Linked DNA regions of Formosa agariphila KMM 3901. The protein of the gene in region 3 interacts with the protein of the main gene of each other region in a pairwise test. Links are inferred from orthologs where the notes say so. Each region holds a gene or a part of one and is shown on either strand. Other genes may lie near its edges.

Evidence for each region.
Region 1: the proteins of rlmB (region 3) and tsaE interact in binary tests that used the Escherichia coli proteins (3 or more experiments, as listed by UniProt). The link is inferred for Formosa agariphila KMM 3901 from one-to-one orthologs.
Region 2: the proteins of rlmB (region 3) and BN863_RS07105 interact in binary tests that used the Escherichia coli proteins (3 or more experiments, as listed by UniProt). The link is inferred for Formosa agariphila KMM 3901 from one-to-one orthologs.

What each region holds. Positions count from the first base shown.
Region 1 is NZ_HG315671.1:1,715,687-1,721,865, forward strand. The notes cover bases 2,304-4,988. They hold tsaE (tRNA (adenosine(37)-N6)-threonylcarbamoyltransferase complex ATPase subunit type 1 TsaE), read right to left. Parts: upstream 4,009-4,988; coding sequence 3,598-4,008; downstream 2,304-3,597. Other genes in these bases: BN863_RS07340 (alanine dehydrogenase), read right to left, coding at 2,304-2,591; BN863_RS07345 (hypothetical protein), read right to left, coding at 2,656-3,177; BN863_RS07350 (hypothetical protein), read right to left, coding at 3,140-3,415; porX (T9SS response regulator signal transducer PorX), read right to left, coding at 4,107-4,988. Outside these bases: BN863_RS07330 (proline dehydrogenase family protein), read left to right, coding at 1-972; BN863_RS07335 (hypothetical protein), read right to left, coding at 1,017-1,391; more of BN863_RS07340, read right to left, coding at 1,392-2,303; more of porX, read right to left, coding at 4,989-5,660; BN863_RS07365 (HD domain-containing protein), read left to right, coding at 5,737-6,179. UniProt on the Escherichia coli protein: Required for the formation of a threonylcarbamoyl group on adenosine at position 37 (t(6)A37) in tRNAs that read codons beginning with adenine.
Region 2 is NZ_HG315671.1:1,660,200-1,666,516, reverse strand. What follows is about bases 1,512-4,334. They hold BN863_RS07105 (bifunctional ADP-dependent NAD(P)H-hydrate dehydratase/NAD(P)H-hydrate epimerase), read right to left. Parts: upstream 3,793-4,334; coding sequence 2,230-3,792; downstream 1,512-2,229. Other genes in these bases: thrA (bifunctional aspartate kinase/homoserine dehydrogenase I), read left to right, coding at 4,145-4,334; fumC (class II fumarate hydratase), read left to right, coding at 1,512-2,165. In the rest of the region: BN863_RS07115 (peroxiredoxin), read right to left, coding at 1-607; more of fumC, read left to right, coding at 771-1,511; more of thrA, read left to right, coding at 4,335-6,317. UniProt on the Escherichia coli protein: Bifunctional enzyme that catalyzes the epimerization of the S- and R-forms of NAD(P)HX and the dehydration of the S-form of NAD(P)HX at the expense of ADP, which is converted to AMP.
Region 3 is NZ_HG315671.1:659,182-665,493, reverse strand. Bases 2,339-5,156 are described here. They hold rlmB (23S rRNA (guanosine(2251)-2'-O)-methyltransferase RlmB), read left to right. Parts: upstream 2,339-3,289; coding sequence 3,290-4,024; downstream 4,025-5,156. Other genes in these bases: BN863_RS02790 (replication-associated recombination protein A), read left to right, coding at 4,892-5,156; BN863_RS02795 (rhomboid family intramembrane serine protease), read right to left, coding at 4,021-4,782; BN863_RS02805 (SusD/RagB family nutrient-binding outer membrane lipoprotein), read left to right, coding at 2,339-3,131. Also shown: BN863_RS02810 (SusC/RagA family TonB-linked outer membrane protein), read left to right, coding at 1-1,692; more of BN863_RS02805, read left to right, coding at 1,707-2,338; more of BN863_RS02790, read left to right, coding at 5,157-6,169; BN863_RS02785 (hypothetical protein), read right to left, coding at 6,211-6,312. UniProt on the Escherichia coli protein: Specifically methylates the ribose of guanosine 2251 in 23S rRNA.

The DNA.
Region 1 (6,179 bases), 1.1 Mb from region 3 along the record:
TGTGGTGGAGTTAGCGAAGAAAACTGTTTACCTGTTATCGATAAAATGTATCAAAAAGGTGTAAGTTCAGTTTTAGATTATTCTGTAGAAGGTAAAGAGGATGAAGCAGAATTTGATGCGGCTCTAAAAATCACTTTAAAGATTATAAATTTTGCAGAAGAATTAAAATCAATTCCAATTGCAGTATTTAAGCCATCTGGTTTTGGTAGAATTCGGTTGTACGAAAAAGTTGGTAATAATGAACAATTAAGTGCTGATGAAACAAAAGAATGGAATCGTGTATTAAATAGGTTTGATACAGTCTGTAAAGCAGCAAAAGATAGAGGGATTTCTATTTTAATTGATGCTGAAGAAAGTTGGATGCAGGATGCTGCCGATAATTTAATTACAGATTTAATGCGCAAATACAATACAGAAAAACCTGTTGTATTTAATACGCTGCAAATGTATCGTCATGATCGTTTAGATTTTTTAAAGCAACAACATATACTTGCAAAGACCGAAGGTTTCTTTTTAGGATATAAGTTGGTTCGAGGTGCGTATATGGAAAAAGAAAATGAACGTGCTGAAAAAAAAGGATATGCCTCACCAATTTGTGAAAGTAAGGCTGCTACAGATTCTAATTTTAATGCTGGTGTATCTTATATGTTAGATCATTTAGATGATATGTCAATTTTCAACGGTACGCATAATGAATACAGTTCTTATTTTCTTATGGATTTAATGAAAGAAAAAGGCATTGAGAATTCAGATAAACGCGTTTGGTTTGGACAATTATATGGAATGAGTGATCATATTAGCTTTAATCTTTCTAATTTGGGTTATAATGTTGCTAAATATGTACCTTTCGGACCTGTTAAAGATGTTATGCCTTATTTAATTAGAAGGGCAGAAGAGAATACTTCTGTGGCAGGACAAACAGGGCGAGAGCTTAATTTGTTATTGAAAGAGAAAAAAAGAAGGAAACAATAAAAGTATAAAAAAAGACTGTCTGTAATAGGCAGTCTTTTTCGTTTTTAATCAAGAATTTGAATATCTTCTATAGTTGCTGTCTCATCGCAGTTTTTAACCAGCAGTGCAATACTTTGTTTGTTAAAGGTGCCGTCTAGATAGTATGTTTTACAAGGTTTTGTTGTGGTTTCACTTTTAGAGAAATCTACATCGCCTTTTCTTAAAACATGATTTAAAACTACAGTATCTAATTGCTTAACATTAATTATAGATTTAGCATTATCGCTATATATAATTGTTTTGGTGTTGATATTTTTTATCACACGAGCATCTAGTCCGTAGCTACAAGATGTTTTCTTTCCGCTAAGAAAAAAGGCTAAAAGTAGTAATCCTAAAGAAAATCCTCCAAGATAATACCCAATTCGTTGTATAAGTGTCATTTAAAAAATTAAGAGATTAATATCGCTATATTTTAAGTCAAACCATTCGCCAACCGAACGATTCGTTAAAATACCGTGATAAAAGTACAACCCATTTTTTAAACCTTTCTCAAATCTTAAAGAATTTTCTATGCCACCTTCTTCAGCAATTTTTAAAAGGTAGGGCGTAAAAATATTACTTATTGATATTGAGGCCGTTCTAGAAAATCGTGCAGGAATATTAGGTACACAATAATGTATAACGCCGTGCCGGTTAAAAGTAGGGAATTTGTGAGATGTAACTTCACTAGTCTCAAAACAACCGCCCATATCTATACTTACATCTACTATAACAGACCCTTTTTTCATGGATTGCACCATAGATTCTGTGACAATAATTGGAGATCTAGATTTTCCTCGTACTGCACCAATTACAACATCGCATCGTTTTAATGCTTTAGTTAAGTTTTTTGGTTGTACGGTAGATGTATAAATTGGACGACCAAGATTAGTCTGAATTCGTCTTAATTTAGATATAGAATTGTCGAATACTTTTACATTAGCACCTAATCCAATAGCGCTTCTTGCAGCATATTCTCCCACAGTTCCTGCACCAAGAATTACAACTTCAACGGGTGGAACACCACAAATATTACCAAACAATAATCCGTTTCCTTGATTGCTATTAGATAATAGGTCTGATGCAATAATTACCGATGCGGTACCTGCAATTTCACTCAAAGAACGTACGGCAGGGTAATGGCCGTCGTCGTCACGAATAAATTCAAAAGCTAAAGCAGTAATACGTTTAGTAGCTAGAGCTTCAAAATATTTTTTATGTTGAGTTTTTAACTGTAATGCAGAAATTAAAATGGTTTGCGGGTTAATAAGTGCAATTTGTTCTATAGTTGGTGGTTCAACCTTTAAAATTATAGGACATGAAAATACTTTAGCGGTATCTTTTGTTAATTCTGCACCTGCTTCGCTATAATCTTTATCTGTAAATTTAGCACCTAAACCAGCACCAGCTTCCATTAAAACACGATGCCCGTTACTAATTAATGCCGATACGGCATCTGGAGTGAGACAGACTCGTTTTTCTTGGTATGCAGTTTCTTTTGGGATTCCTATAAATAAATTGCCTTTGTTTTTATAAACCTCAAGTGTTTCTTCTTGTGGAATTAACTGCTGATGAGTAAAAGGAGAAAATGATTTAGACATATGTTTTTGACACTAGAATATGTAGTCAAATTACAAATAATATTTTGATTGCTTAAACCTTAATTTAAAAATAATCTTTTACTCTGTCTTTAAACCCTTTAGGTGAAAGCTTAAACTCATCTTCAAGTTTTTGAAAAGAATCGTTTACAGTATTTACTTTATTGAATATTTGTGCGCGAATTAAATAAATAGATGGAATAATTAAACCCATTATAGGTAATAGGTAAAAAAATTCATTACTATCTACATATTGTAAATCATCATTTAAAATTGTGAAGATTTGAAAAGTAAACATTGCAATAGGTACAATGATAACATGATACCACCAATGTCTACAGGTAAAAAACCAAACAAACATTAATAATAAAGGAATTAATTTTCCTGTTATTGTCCAAGCAACAATATCTATGCTTCCGTAAAATTTACTATCGTAGGTAAATAAAAATGTTTTCCAAACTTTTTGTTTAGGTACACTTTCATATAAGTAAAATAAATAGGGAGTAGCAGCAATAAATGTCGCTATAATACTCCCTATTATTAGACTTCTATTATCCGTGAGTTGGAATTTTAATTCTCCATCTTTCAATTTGTGGTGCTTCTTGCTCATTTATACTTAATCCGTGCGTTGGAATCTTAATTCTCCATCTTTCAATTTGTGGAGCTTCTTGTTCATTTAGATTTAATCCGTGTGTTGGGATTTTAATTCTCCATCTTTCAATTTGCGGAGCTTCTTGCTCGTTTAAACTGATTAGACTTGTTGCTTGAGCCGGGAAAAGCATTCCTCCAAAAATCGCAAGAGCGATTAAATGTTTTTTAGTCTTCATAATTCTGTAAGGGATTTAATTAATTAATGATTCAAATATATAGAATACACTAATTGAATTTTATCCCAAATGTTAAAATCATGTTAAAACTAACGTCTTTTGGGCAACTCAGTTACGGGAAAACCGTACTTCTTTTTCTTTGCTTCAATCAAATCTTAAAATCAGCACAAAAACACAAAATATCAATCAATATTAAATGTCAACTTTCTGGTTTTCGAATCTAAATTTTCAATTTTTACAGCATTAGATTTTTCATTCGAAAGAATGTTTTCTACACGTTCTGGCCATTCTATAAATAACCAAGCATCAGAATCTAAATAATCTTCTATACCAAAATTATAAGCTTCTTCTTCGTCGTTTAATCTGTAAAAATCGAAATGATAAACTAAACCATCATCGGTACTATATTCGTTAACTATTGAGAATGTTGGGCTACTAACATCGTCATTACACCCTAAATTTTTAACTAAGGCTTTAATTAATGTTGTTTTACCCGAACCCATATCACCATAAAATAATATGGTTTTTGATGTGGCTTTGCTAAGTATATATTTAGCAATATCCTCTAAATCATCTATGTGGTATTCTTTCATAGTTTACATGGCATAGGATGCAATTATAAGTAATAAAAATTAAATTTGCTAATGATTCGCATAATGAAAAAAAGGATATTAAATATAAATATATGAGTCTATTTCGGATTTAAAACGACAAATGGAATAATCATTTCTTCTAAAGATACACCACCATGCTGATAGGTGTTTCTAAAATAACTTACATAATGATTATAGTTATTTGGGTATGCAAAAAAGAAGTCGTTTTTAGCAAAAATAAAGGAACTACTCATTGTAATACTTGGTAAATGAACTGTTTTAGGTGTTTTAAATTCTAATACATCTTTAGATTCGTAAGTTAAACTCCTTCCTGTTTTATATCTTAAGTTTAATGAGGTGTCCCGATCACCAACAACTTTAGACGGATTTTTTACATTTATAGTACCATGGTCTGTGGTTAAAATTAATTTAAATCCTAAATTTTGTGCTTGTTGAATGATTTCAAATAGTGGCGAGTTTTTAAACCAACTTTGAGTTAGTGAACGGTAAGCTTTATCGTTAGATGCTAATTCTTTTACTACATCCATTTCCGTTTTGGCATGCGAAAGCATATCTACAAAATTGTAAACGACAACAGTAAGGTCGTTATTTTTCTGACTTTTAAAATTATCGACTAATTTTTTACCGTTTTTAAGGTTGGTAATTTTATGATATTCGCACGTTAAGTTTTGTAAGCCTAAACGCTTCATTTGTGCTTGTAGAAATTCAGCTTCAAATAAATTCTTTCCACCTTCGTCTGTATCGTTTTTCCAATAGTTTGGATGTAATTTTTCCATATCGCTTGGCATCAATCCAGAAAAAATAGCATTTCGGGCATATTGTGTAGCCGTAGGTAAAATACTGTAAAACGGAATTTCTGTTTCTTTCTTATAGTAAGGTGCAATAAAGGGCTCGAACGATTTCCATTGGTCGTATCTTAAATTATCTATAACCACAAGTAATGTAGGTTGTTCTTTACTTAATTCCGGAACTACTTTATTTTTAAACAAGGTGTGCGACATGGTTGGAGCCTCGGTATTTGGTTCGAACCAATCGGCATAATTTTTAGCTATAAATTTTCCGAATAAGGCGTTGGCTTCTGTTTTTTGAGATTCTAAAATCTCGAACATGCCAGCATCTTCTATATTTTCTAATTGAATTTCCCAATACACCAATTTCTGATAGAGGTTAGCCCAATCTTCAAAACTATTAACAGACATTAAATCCATTGCAATTTTTCTAAATTCTTGCTGATAATTAGATGTTGTTTTCTCTGAAATTAATCGAGAATGGTCTAAATTCTTTTTTAAACTCAATAAAATCTGATTCGGATTTACGGGTTTTATAAGGTAATCGGCAATTTTATTACCAATGGCTTCCTCCATAATATACTCTTCCTCACTTTTAGTAATCATTACAACAGGAAGCGTGTGGTCCAGTTCTTTAATTTCATTTAAAGTTTCTAGACCAGTTAAACCAGGCATGTTTTCATCTAAAAAAACAATGTCAAATTTATTGTCCTCTAACACCTCAAGGGCCTCGGTACCGCTATTGCATTTTGTAACCTTATAATTTTTTTTCTCTAGAAAAAGAATGTGTGGTTTAAGTAAATCAATTTCATCATCAACCCAAAGTATATTTATGTTATTCATATCGTTATATTTGTACTATTAAAGTGATTTTTTAAATATTTTAGAAGATCATCTTAAGCATTTCTAAACTATAAAGATGAATAAACTTAAAATATTAAACGATCCAATTTACGGATTTATTACCATACCAAATTCGTTAATTTTTGATTTAATTGAGCATAAATACTTTCAGCGGCTAAGAAGAATTACTCAAATGGGAATGTCTTATTTGGTGTATCCTGGAGCCCATCATACCCGATTTCATCATGCTATAGGTTGTATGCATTTAATGCAAAAAGCTATCAATGTACTTCGTTTTAAGGGAGTTGACATTTCTGACGATGAAGAAGTTGCATTAAATATAGCTATACTTTTGCACGATATTGGTCACGGTCCGTTTTCTCATGCCATGGAACATAGTATAGTTAGTGGGATTTCTCACGAGCATATTTCGCTGTTGTTTATGGAGCAATTGAACGATGAATTTAACGGAAGTTTAACGCTAGCCATCTCTATTTTTAAAGGGGAATACCACAGAAA
Region 2 (6,317 bases), 1.0 Mb from region 3 along the record:
ACGGCTTAACTTCTTTAAATCCTTTCGGGAAATGATTTGGAATATCTTTAGTTTCTATACTCGGAGAAACGACGCAATCCTCTCCACTTTTCCAGTTTGCAGGCGTTGCCACTTTATGATACGCTGTTAATTGTAACGAATCTATTACACGTAACAATTCATCGAAATTACGACCTGTAGATGCTGGATAAGTAATAATAAGTTTTACTTTTTTGTCTGGATCAATTATAAATACCGAACGTACAGTTAAATTATTATTCGCATTAGGATGAATCATATCATACAAGTCCGACACGTTATGGTCTTCATCTGCAATAATTGGAAAATTAACAGTGGTGTGCTGAGTTTCGTTAATATCCTTAACCCAACCTTTATGCGATTCTACACCATCAACACTTAATGCTACAACCTTAACATTACGTTTATCAAATTCATCTTTATATTTTGCTACAGTTCCTAATTCTGTTGTACAAACTGGCGTATAATCTGCTGGATGCGAAAATAAAATACCCCAACTATCTCCTAACCATTCATGAAAATTTAAATCTCCTTCTGTAGATTTTGCTGTAAAATTTGGAGCTTCATCTCCTAGTCTTATTGTTGCCATAATATTTATAATGTTTAGTGTTTAATTAATGCCTACTAAATTAATAGGTTTATAAGAGACTATCAACAATCTATTCTTAAATTTTTGTTATAAAAATATCCTGAATAAGAATAAAAAATAAACTTCAAAATTGTTAAATTTGTTACTCATTAAATATAATAAAATGGACTATCGTATAGAAAAAGACACCATGGGCGAAGTAAAAGTGCCTGCCGATAAACTTTGGGGTGCACAAACAGAACGTTCTCGTAACAACTTTAAAATTGGTGTACCGGCTTCAATGCCATTAGAAATTGTTTATGGATTTGCATATTTGAAAAAAGCTGCGGCCTATTCAAACTGTGAATTGGGCGTACTTTCGGTTGAAAAACGCGATTTAATAGGACAAGTTTGCGATGAAATTATTGCAGGACAACACGACGACCAATTTCCTTTAGTGGTTTGGCAAACAGGTTCTGGTACGCAAAGCAACATGAATGCTAACGAAGTTATTGCTAACCGTGCGCATCAAATCGCTGGAAAAGTAATTGGTGAAGGTGAAAAAACCATACAACCAAACGATGATGTTAACAAATCGCAATCGTCTAACGACACCTTCCCTACTGGAATGCACATTGCTGCTTACAAAAAAGTTGTAGAAAACACTATTCCTGCGGTAACTCAACTTCGCGATACGCTTAAGAAAAAATCTGAAGCATTTAAAGATGTCGTTAAAATTGGACGTACACACTTAATGGATGCTACACCTTTAACCTTAGGTCAAGAATTCTCTGGTTACGTATCTCAATTAGATCACGGCTTAAAAGCTTTAAAAAATACACTTCCACATTTAAGCGAATTGGCTTTAGGAGGAACAGCGGTTGGAACAGGTTTAAATACACCTAAAGGGTATTCTGAAAATGTAGCTGGTTACATCGCTAAATTTACAGGCCTTCCATTTATAACTGCCGAAAATAAATTCGAAGCTTTAGCTGCTCACGATGCGATTGTAGAATCTCACGGTGCTTTAAAGCAATTAGCGGTATCTTTAAATAAAATTGCTAATGATGTTAGAATGATGGCATCAGGACCACGAAGTGGAATTGGTGAAATTATTATACCTGCCAACGAACCAGGAAGTTCAATTATGCCTGGAAAAGTAAACCCTACACAGTGTGAGGCGTTAACTATGGTTTGCGCCCAAGTTATTGGTAACGATGTTGCCATTTCTATTGCAGGAACTCAAGGTCATTACGAGCTTAATGTGTTTAAACCAATTATGGCTTTAAATTTCTTACAATCTGCTCAATTATTGGGAGATGCTTGTGTGAGTTTTGATATTCACTGTGCTACTGGAATTGAACCAAATCATCCTAAAATTAAAGAACTATTGAACAATTCTTTAATGCTTGTAACAGCCTTAAACACTAAAATTGGATACTATAAAGCTGCAGAAATTGCAAACACTGCTCATGAAAACGGAACTACTTTAAAAGAAGAAGCCGTAAACTTAGGTTATGTTACTGCTGAAGAATATGATCAATGGGTAAAACCAGAAGATATGATTGGATCACTTTAACCAACATATTTTATAACATTAAAAAATCCCATGTCTAATTTTAAAATGACAGTGGATTTTTTTTTTACTTCTTAACTTCTTCAGGTTTTTGTTCTTTTTCAGACAAAGGTGTATCCGCTTGTTTAAATAAATCTAAGTACGCCTGACCTAAATACGATATAACATCTGAAGCTATTAAGCTTTGATAGCCTTTAAATTCGATAGCCAAATCGGCAGATTTTCCATGTAAATACGTTCCAAAACAAGCCGATTCTAACGCTGTATACCCTTGGGCTCGTAAACCTGTAATTATTCCAGTTAATACATCTCCAGTTCCTCCTGTAGCTAAACCTGGATTTCCAGTAGAATTTATATATAATTTATCCTGATACACAGAAATAGAATTAGCTCCTTTTATAATCACCAATACCTTGTGTTTTTTAACAAAGGCTTTTGTTTTACTTAATTTGTCGAAATCATCTTCCCAATCACCAATAAGTCGTTTTAACTCTTTTGGGTGTGGTGTTAATATGGTATCCTCTTTTAAATACTTTAATAACGCTTTATTTTTAGAGAGTATATTTAAACCATCTGCATCAATAACCAAAGGCGCTGTATTGTTTTTTAAAAACGACTCAAAAGCTTTAACTGTTTTTTCATCTGTTCCTAACCCTATACCTATTCCTACAGCATCTGGGATGATATCGAACACGATATCAGTAATTAATTTCTTATCTGCATCTGTAATTACCATGGCTTCCGGAAGTGCGGTTTGCAATGGTATGTAACCACATTTAGGAACAAATGCAGTTATTAAACCTACGCCAGATAATAATGCTGAGCGACTTGACAGTTGCACTGCTCCTATTTTTCCGTAACTCCCACCAATAATTAAAGCATGCCCGTAGCTTCCTTTATGCGAAAACTTATCGCGCTGCTTGTACATTGGCAACACATCATACTTTCCTAAGACTTCTGCTTCAGTTTCGGTAGTTTCTAGATAAGTAGCATCTATATCAATATTAAGGATTTCCCATTGATCGATATACTTATCTGTTTCAGGCAAGAAAAACACCAATTTAGGGGTTTGAAAACTTAAAATTAAATTAGATGTTACCACATCATCTTCATGCTTAGGAGTTTTATCTGTGTATAATCCAGAAGGAATATCTACAGAAACCGTAAGTGCTTTCGATGCTTTAAAATGCTTAAACAAAGCTATAACCCAATCAGAAATAGGCCGATTTAATCCAACTCCAAATATGGCATCGATTATAATATCTTGACTTGAAATTTCAGGAAAATCATCAACAGAATGTATGGATACAGGCCAATCTTTAGTGGTTTCCTTTAAACGTTCATAATTTATTAGAAAGTCTTTCGAACGTTTATCGCTAAAATCTACAATAAATGTTTTAACGTTATAGCCATGAGAAATTAAGTGCCTTGCCAGCACCAATCCATCGCCTCCATTATTTCCTATTCCACAGAAAATTAAAATTGGTACCGGTGCACCTTGTAAACGGGCATCTAACCAATTAAACAAACTTATGCCTGCGCGTTCCATTAATTCAGACGAACTAATATTTTGTTTTTTTATAGTAAACCTATCACCTTCGTAGATTTGTTCTTTAGAAAATATTTTCATCGCTGTTTTATTTAAGAAAATTCATTAGAGATTATTCAGTTAAATAGATTTAAATTAGATTTAAATAAACGATTCAAGCTTAACACTAAATAATCTGCAAAAAATTATAATACATTTTTTTATTAATGTAAAAGTAATACATTTGAGAAGTTTAGTAGTAGAAAATGCAAAATACAGGAAACACATCTCAGTTCATTTCAAGACCAACAATCGTTGGGAGCATTGCTATTATTATTACTAACATTATTACCCCTTGGGGTAATTAAATATATATCTTCCGTCCACACAATTTGTAATATTATGTTACAAAATCAAAATAACAAGCTATTAAATTTATACAATCTACTTTAAAATGAAAGTATTAAAATTCGGAGGAACATCTGTAGGGTCCTCAAAAAACATAACTAACGTCGTATCAATCTTAACCAAATATGCCCAAACAGACAAAGTTATTTGTGTCGTTTCTGCAGTTGGTGGAGTTACCGATAAATTATTAGAAGCTGGCCAATTGGCACAATCTAAAAACAGTGCATATTCAGACGCTTTTTCAAATATAAGAACAATTCATTTAAATATTATTAAGGAATTAATTCCCACTAATAATGAAGCTGTTTTAGAAGAAATCGAGACTAGATTAGCCGCTTTAAAAAACCTTTTAGATGGCATTTACTTAATTAATGAATTGTCGCCTAAAACCTCTGACAAATTAGTGAGTTTTGGAGAATTAATGTCCTCTTTCATTATTGCTGAAACTTTAAAAAGCAAAGGTGCTAATGCCGAACGTAAAAACAGTCAGGAGTTAGTCACTACGAATTCTAACTTTACAAAAGCTGAAGTAAATTACAGTATTACAAATAAAAATATTCAGGATTATTTTAAAGATAGTTCATTCGATATTACCATTTTACCTGGTTTTATTTCGAAATCGGTAAATGGAGAAATCACAACTTTAGGTCGTGGTGGTTCAGACTTTACTGCAGCCATTGTTGCTGCAGCCTTAAATGTAGACCAATTAGAAATTTGGACCGATGTTAGTGGTATGTACACCGCAAACCCTAAAATGGTTAAACAAGCGCTTCCGATAGACAAATTATCGTATCAAGAGGCGATGGAATTATCTCATTTCGGAGCGAAAGTATTGTATCCTCCAACGGTTCAACCGGTATTGAGTTTACAAATCCCAATTCATATTAAAAATACCTTAGAGCCGGATGCTGTAGGAACCATTATTTCTAAAGACGGAAGTAATGTTAGCAATGCTGCAAAAGGAATTACTAATATTAGTAGTGTGGCGTTATTAACGCTTCAAGGAAATGGAATGGTTGGAATCCCAGGATTCTCAAGACGCTTATTCCAAACCTTAGCTCAAGAAAAAATAAATGTAATTTTAATTACGCAAGCGTCTTCAGAACATTCTATTTGTTTTGGTATAGACGATAAAGATGCGATTTCGGCAAAAGCAGCTATCGATGCTGAATTTGAAAATGAAATTTCGCTTAAAAAAATAGACCCTATTCTTGTTGAAAGCAACTTATCTATTATCGCCTTAATTGGAGATAGTATGAAGAGTCACCAAGGTATTAGCGGTAAAATGTTTAGTGCTCTAGGTAAAAACAACATAAATATTCGTGCTATTGCACAAGGTGCTTCAGAGCGCAACATCTCTGCTGTTATTGCGCAAAACGATGTTAAAAAAGCATTGAATATTTTACACGAAGTCTTCTTTGAAGGGAATATTAAACAATTAAACGTATTCATTACAGGTGTTGGAAATGTTGGCGAGCGTTTAGTTGAACAAATTAAACAACAACGTAAATATTTAAAAGAAAACTTAAAAATCAATCTTCGTGTTGCTGGGCTTTCGAATTCAAGAAAAATGCTTTTTGATACGGATGGTTTGTCTTTAAAAAACTGGAAAGAACAATTAGAAAAAGATGGTGAAGCTGCAACTTTAGAAGGGTTTTACCAGTCTGTTAAAGAATTAAATTTACGTAATAGTGTATTCGTGGATGTTACAGCAAATAAAGAGGTGGCCGACTTATACGCTATGTATTTAAAGCAAAGTATTGCTGTTGTAGCTTGTAATAAAATTGCGTGTTCTAGTAAATTAGAAAAATATAAAGAATTAAAGCAATTATCGTATAAATACAACGCACCTTATTTATTCGAAACTAATGTTGGAGCAGGTTTACCAGTAATCGATACGTTAAACAACTTAATTGCTTCTGGAGATAAAGTAACCTCTATTCAAGCGGTATTATCGGGTAGTTTAAACTTTGTATTTAACAACTTTAACGATACAACTAAGTTTTACGATGTGGTTAAACAAGCGGCTGCCGAAGGGTACACCGAACCAGACCCACGTATAGATTTAAGCGGTGTAGATGTCGCTAGAAAAATATTAATTCTTGCTCGTGAAAGTGGAACTGAAATGAATTTAGAAGATATTGAAAACACTCCATTCTTATCTGAAGCTGGTGTAAAAAGCGATACTGTAGACGATTTCTACCAAACGTTAATTGCAG
Region 3 (6,312 bases):
TTCTGGGGTAATGTAGTTTTAGATTATGAAATTACAGATTGGTTAAGCGTATTAGGACGTTTCACTTACGATACTTACTCTGAATTACAAGAAGAAAGAATTGCTGTTGGTTCTGTAGATGTATCTCAATATTCTCGTTTTAACAGAAATGTTGCAGAATATAACTACGACTTAATGTTATCTTTCAATAAAGATTTATCAGACAAAATTAACCTTTCTGGTATTGCTGGTTTTAACTTAAGACGTAATGAATTAAATAGTATTTACGCAGAGACTAACGGAGGATTAAACCTTGCAGGTCTTTATGCATTATCTAATAGTGTAAATGGTTTAGAAGCACCAGTTGAGAGAGAAGAAGTTAAAATGGTAGATGGTGAGTATATCCAAGCTAGTTTAGGTTATGATAACTTCCTATTTGTTGAAGGTACTTTTAGAACAGACCGTTCTTCATCTTTACCTATTGCAGATAACCGTTACGACTACTGGTCTGCTACTGGATCATTCATTTTTTCTGAATTAATCCAAAGCAATTGGTTAACATTTGGTAAAGTAAGAGGTAACGATACAGATCCTTATAACGTATTTAATACTTATGTAATTGGTACGCCTTTTAACGGTGGTATTGCTACAAACCCAAGTATTAAAGGTAACTTAGAATTACTTCCAGAAGAACAAACAAACTGGGAAGTTGGTTTAGAAATGCAATTTTTCCAAAAACGTTTTGGTTTCGATGTATCTTACTACGATGCACTTAACGAAAACCAAATTACAAGTGTGCCATTATCTAACTCTACAGGTTATACTTCTGCAATTCTTAACGCAGGTACTATTTCTAACAAAGGTTGGGAAGTAACTTTAAATATTAGCCCAATTCGTACAGAAGATTTTTCTTGGGACATGAATGTTAACTGGTCTAAAAACGAAAGTTTAGTAGAAGAATTAACAGATGGAATTGACAACTTAGTTTTAGCATCTTTACAAGGTGGTGTTAGTATTAACGCAACTCCTGGTGAAGCTTACGGTACTATTAGAGGTACAGATTTAGTTTACCATGAAAACGGACAACCAATAGTTGGAGCAAATGGTTACTACGAGACTACAAGTAGTAACAACAATGTAATTGGTGATGTTAACCCTGATTGGAAAGCTGGTTTATTTAACTCATTTAACTATAAAAACTTCAACTTAAGCTTCTTAATTGATATGCAAAAAGGTGGAGATTTATTCTCTTTAGATACATGGTATGGTTACGCAACAGGAATGTATGACTTTACAGCAGGTACTAACGATTTAGGAAACCCTGTTAGAAATACTTTAGATAATGGTGGTGGAGTAATTTTACCAGGTGTTCAAGCAGATGGTTCTACAAACACAGTAAGAGCAAATGCAAGCACTTATGCTAACCCATGGGGTTATGCTAGAGCGTCTAACTCTCAGCACGTTTACGATGCAGGTTATGTTAAATTAAGAGAAGCTAGTATTAGTTATAACTTCGATAACGACCAATTAGCAAGATTACCTTTTACAGGAGTTACTTTCTCTATAATTGGTAGAAACTTATGGATTATCGATAAGAATGTTCCTTTCTCTGACCCTGAAGCAGGATTAAGCTCTGGTAACGTTCAAGGATACCAATCTGGTGCATACCCTGCAATTAGAGAAATTGGTGCAAGTGTTAAATTACAGTTCTAAAAAAAGAAAAAATCATGAAAAAAATATTTATAACAGCATTGTCTTTTATAGTTCTAGCATCTTGTATGTCTGATGAGAAGTATGAAAGCTATAATAAAGATCCAAAAAACCCTACAGAGGTAGAAGCAGCGTTCTTGTTTAATTCTGCCACTAAGAGTTTATTTGACCAAATGACAAGTACAAACGTTAATGTTAACGTATTCAGATTACTTGGTCAATATTGGACAGAAACAACATATATCGATGAAGCGAATTACGATTTAAATAACAGAAACATTCCTCAGTACCACTGGTCTGAATTATATAGAGATGTACTTCTAGATTTAAAAACAGCTAAAGAATATACAGAAGCTGATGTAGATTTATCTGAAGCAGATAAAAACACGAGATTAGCTCAAATTGAAATATTAGAAGTGTATACTTGGCAACAATTAGTAGATACGTTTGGAGATATTCCTTATTCTCAAGCTTTACAGTCTGAGACTACTTTATTACCTGAATATGATGATGCTGCTACAATTTACGAAGATTTAGTTTCTCGTATTAATACTGCAATACCTAACCTTTCAGGTACTGGATTTTCAGAAGACAATATCTATTATGGTGATATTTCATCTTGGATGAAATTTGGTAACTCTTTAAAATTAAGAATTGGAATGCGTATTGTTGATGCTCCAGGAATGGCAGCATTAGCTCAAACTACAATCGAATCTGCTGTAGATTCTGGTGTATTTACATCTAACGCAGATAATGCAAATATTCAATATGCTGCAGCTACTCCAAACACAAACCCATTATGGGTAGATTTAGTACAGTCTGGACGTGCAGATTTTGTTCCTGCTAATACATTAGTAGATTACATGAATATGTTAGACGACCCAAGACGTCCTGTTTATTTTGAAGAAAACTTAGGTGAAGGTGTATACACAGGTGGTATTTACGGAGCGGCTAACAGTTTTGCTGCATACACTCATATTGGTACTGTAATTCACGAGCCTACTTTTAGAGGTGTGTTATTAGACTTTTCTGAAGTTTCTTTCTTCCTAGCTGACGCTGCACAAAGAGGATTTGCTGTGGGTGACACTGCAGAAACATTCTACATCAATGGTATTACTGCCTCTTTCGACGAATGGGGAGTTGACGGTGTAGAAGCTTATTTAGCTAAACCAGAAGTAGCTTACAACGCTGCAGATTGGAAAACGTCTATTGGAAACCAATTTTGGTTAGCAATGTACAACAGAGGTTTTGAAGGATGGACAGTATGGAGAACATATGATACTCCAGAATTCAACTTACCTGAAGATACTGGTAACCCAGTACCAACACGTTATACATACCCAATTAACGAACAAAACTTAAATGAGCCAAACTGGTCTGCTGCATCTACTGCAATAGGTGGTGACGAGCAAACAACAAAGTTATTCTGGGATGTTAACTAATCACTAGAATATCTTATCATATTATTTTGAAAGCGGTCGACTAAAATCTCAATTAGTCGGCTGCTTTTTTTTATACAAATTTCACCACCTCAATCGAGGCGGTTTTTTTATGCGCAAACTTTTATTTACCAATTCATAAATTATTGTACTTTTGACACATGGAAAAGGAGACTCAAATTTTTGGTATTCGTGCAGTTATAGAAGCTGTTCAAGCTGGTGAAAATATTGACAAGGTATTTGTTCAAAAAGGACTTAAAGGTGAACTCTCTCACGAGTTGGAAGGTGTATTGCGTAAGCAACGTCTAAACTTTTCTTATGTTCCTGTAGAAAAACTAAATAAATTAACATCTAAAAATCATCAAGGTGTTGTTGCACAAATTGCTCCTATTACATTTTGGGACATTGAAGAGTTGGTAACTAAAGTAACCGAATCTGGAAAGACTCCCCTATTCTTGCTATTAGACCAATTAAGTGATGTTAGAAACTTTGGTGCTATTATACGTACGGCAGAATGTACTGGTGTTGATGGTATTATTATTCAGAAAAAAGGAGGTGCTCCTGTAAATGGAGATACTATTAAAACAAGTGCTGGTGCGGTATTTAAAATGCCTATTTGTAAAGTAGACCATATTAAAGATGCCATGTTTTTTATGCAAGCATCGGGAATAAAAGTTATTGCGGCTACAGAAAAAACTGATGATGTATTATACGATGTGTCATTTACCGAACCCTGTGCTATAATTATGGGGTCTGAAGGAAAAGGAATTAATCCTTCTGTTTTAAAACTTGTAGATGCTAAAGCTAAACTACCTATACTAGGTGAGATTGAATCTTTAAATGTTTCTGTAGCTTGTGGTGCGTTCTTATACGAAGCTGTAAGACAACGTCGCTAATCTTCAGATTTATTTTCTTTAAATATATAACGATATGACGTTGACGAATCTTCAGTAGAAATTTCTTCAACGTCTATTTCGTCTTCCTCCATAGGTTTTTGCTCTATAAAGTTTCCATCGGCATCAAACTGTTTTAGAAAGTCATCTTCGGCTTCATTATAATCTTCGTGTTCCCAAGCATATTTTTCGGGTTTTGCTATTGTCTTCTTAAAAATTAAAGCAAAAAACAACCCCGTAATCAGCCCCGATAAATGACCTTCCCAAGATATACCGTCCTCCATAGGCATGACATACCAAATCATACTTCCGTATAAAAACACCACTAATAGCGAAAGGGCAATCAATCTAAAATGTTTAGCAAAAACGCCTTTAAAAAAGATAAAACTTACCAATACATATATCAACCCACTAGCTCCAATATGGTAAGAAGGTCTAGCAATACACCAGGTTAAAAAACCAGACATTAAAATACCATAGCCTAAAACCTTCCACGCAATGGGTCTATAGAAATAAAATAAGGCTACACTTAATACAAATAACGGAATGGTATTATGGTATAAATGCGAAATCCCAGAATGTATAAACGGACTAAAAACAACGCCTTGTAAACCTTCTAATGTACGCGGATAAATTCCATGTTTATTAAAGAAAATATTCGTTTCTATTTCAAACCAAAACACATACCACAGTATTAAAATAAAGACTAACGGATATGCAATAACGCCGTTAGAAAATTTAAAATGGTCGTGTTGTTTCATAAATTGAATTTACTTATGTTAATCAAATTGTAAACCAATATTTTTAAATTGATAAAATGTCAGTCGTGTTTTATTTAAATACCTTTAAAAAATACAGTAATTTTACAATATGAACGCACCTTTAGCAGAACGATTACGTCCAGAAACTTTAGACGATTATATCAGTCAAACACATCTTGTTGGTCCACAAGGCCCATTGCGTATACAATTAAAACAAGGCTTAATTTCCTCGATGATTTTTTGGGGACCTCCAGGAACTGGAAAAACCACTTTAGCCAATATAGTTGCCACACAATCTGGAAGGCCATTTTACACATTAAGTGCCATAAATTCTGGAGTAAAAGATATTCGTGAAGTTATAGACAAAGCAAAACAAAGCGGAGGTTTATTCACAACTAAAAATCCTATTTTATTTATTGATGAAATTCATAGGTTTAGTAAATCGCAGCAAGATTCGTTGTTGCAAGCAGTTGAAAAAGGCTGGGTCACGTTAATTGGTGCAACCACAGAAAACCCTAGTTTTGAAGTTATACCCGCATTATTATCTCGATGTCAAGTTTATATTTTAAAAGCTTTTGAAAAAACCGATTTAGAACAGCTTTTACATCGTGCAATTGCAACAGATAAGGCTTTAGCCGAAAAAAACATAAAGCTTGAAGAAACAGCCGCATTATTACGCCTTTCTGGAGGTGATGGACGAAAACTCCTAAATATTTTCGAGTTATTAGTGAATACCTTTGAAGGTGACGATATTGTGATTACAGATGATATTGTACTTGCAAAAATTCAGAATAACACTGCACGCTACGATAAAACTGGCGAACAACATTACGACATTATTTCTGCTTTTATAAAATCTATCCGCGGAAGCGATCCAAATGCTGCCGTGTATTATTTAGCACGTATGATTGAAGGTGGTGAAGATGTAAAATTTATTGCACGCCGACTTCTAATATTGGCTAGTGAAGATATCGGGAATGCCAATCCTACAGCGTTAGTAATTGCCAACAATACCTTTCAGGCCGTTTCGGCAATTGGCTATCCAGAATCGAGAATAACTTTAAGTCAATGCACGACCTATTTAGCATGTTCTCCTAAAAGTAATTCGGCCTACGAAGCTATTGGAAAAGCACAACAATTAGTACGTGCTACAGGAGATTTATCTGTGCCGTTAGGGATTAGAAATGCACCTACAAAACTTATGAAAGAATTAGGGTACGGTGAAGATTATAAATACGCACACAGTTATGCTAATAATTTTGCAGAACAAGAGTTCTTACCAGACGAAATAAAAAACACCAAGCTGTATGAGCCTGGTGCTAATGCTAGAGAGCAATCTGATCGTAACTTTTTAAAGCAACGTTGGAAAACTAAATACGGTTATTAAATTAAATGTATTTTATGTTTAAAAGTTATAGCTAAACGCTACTAAAATTTAATATTTAACACGTCTTCTTTTAGCGTGTCTCCTTCATAATAGCCGATAACCCATTTATCACCAGATTTATATACAGTAGCTTGTTTTTCTTC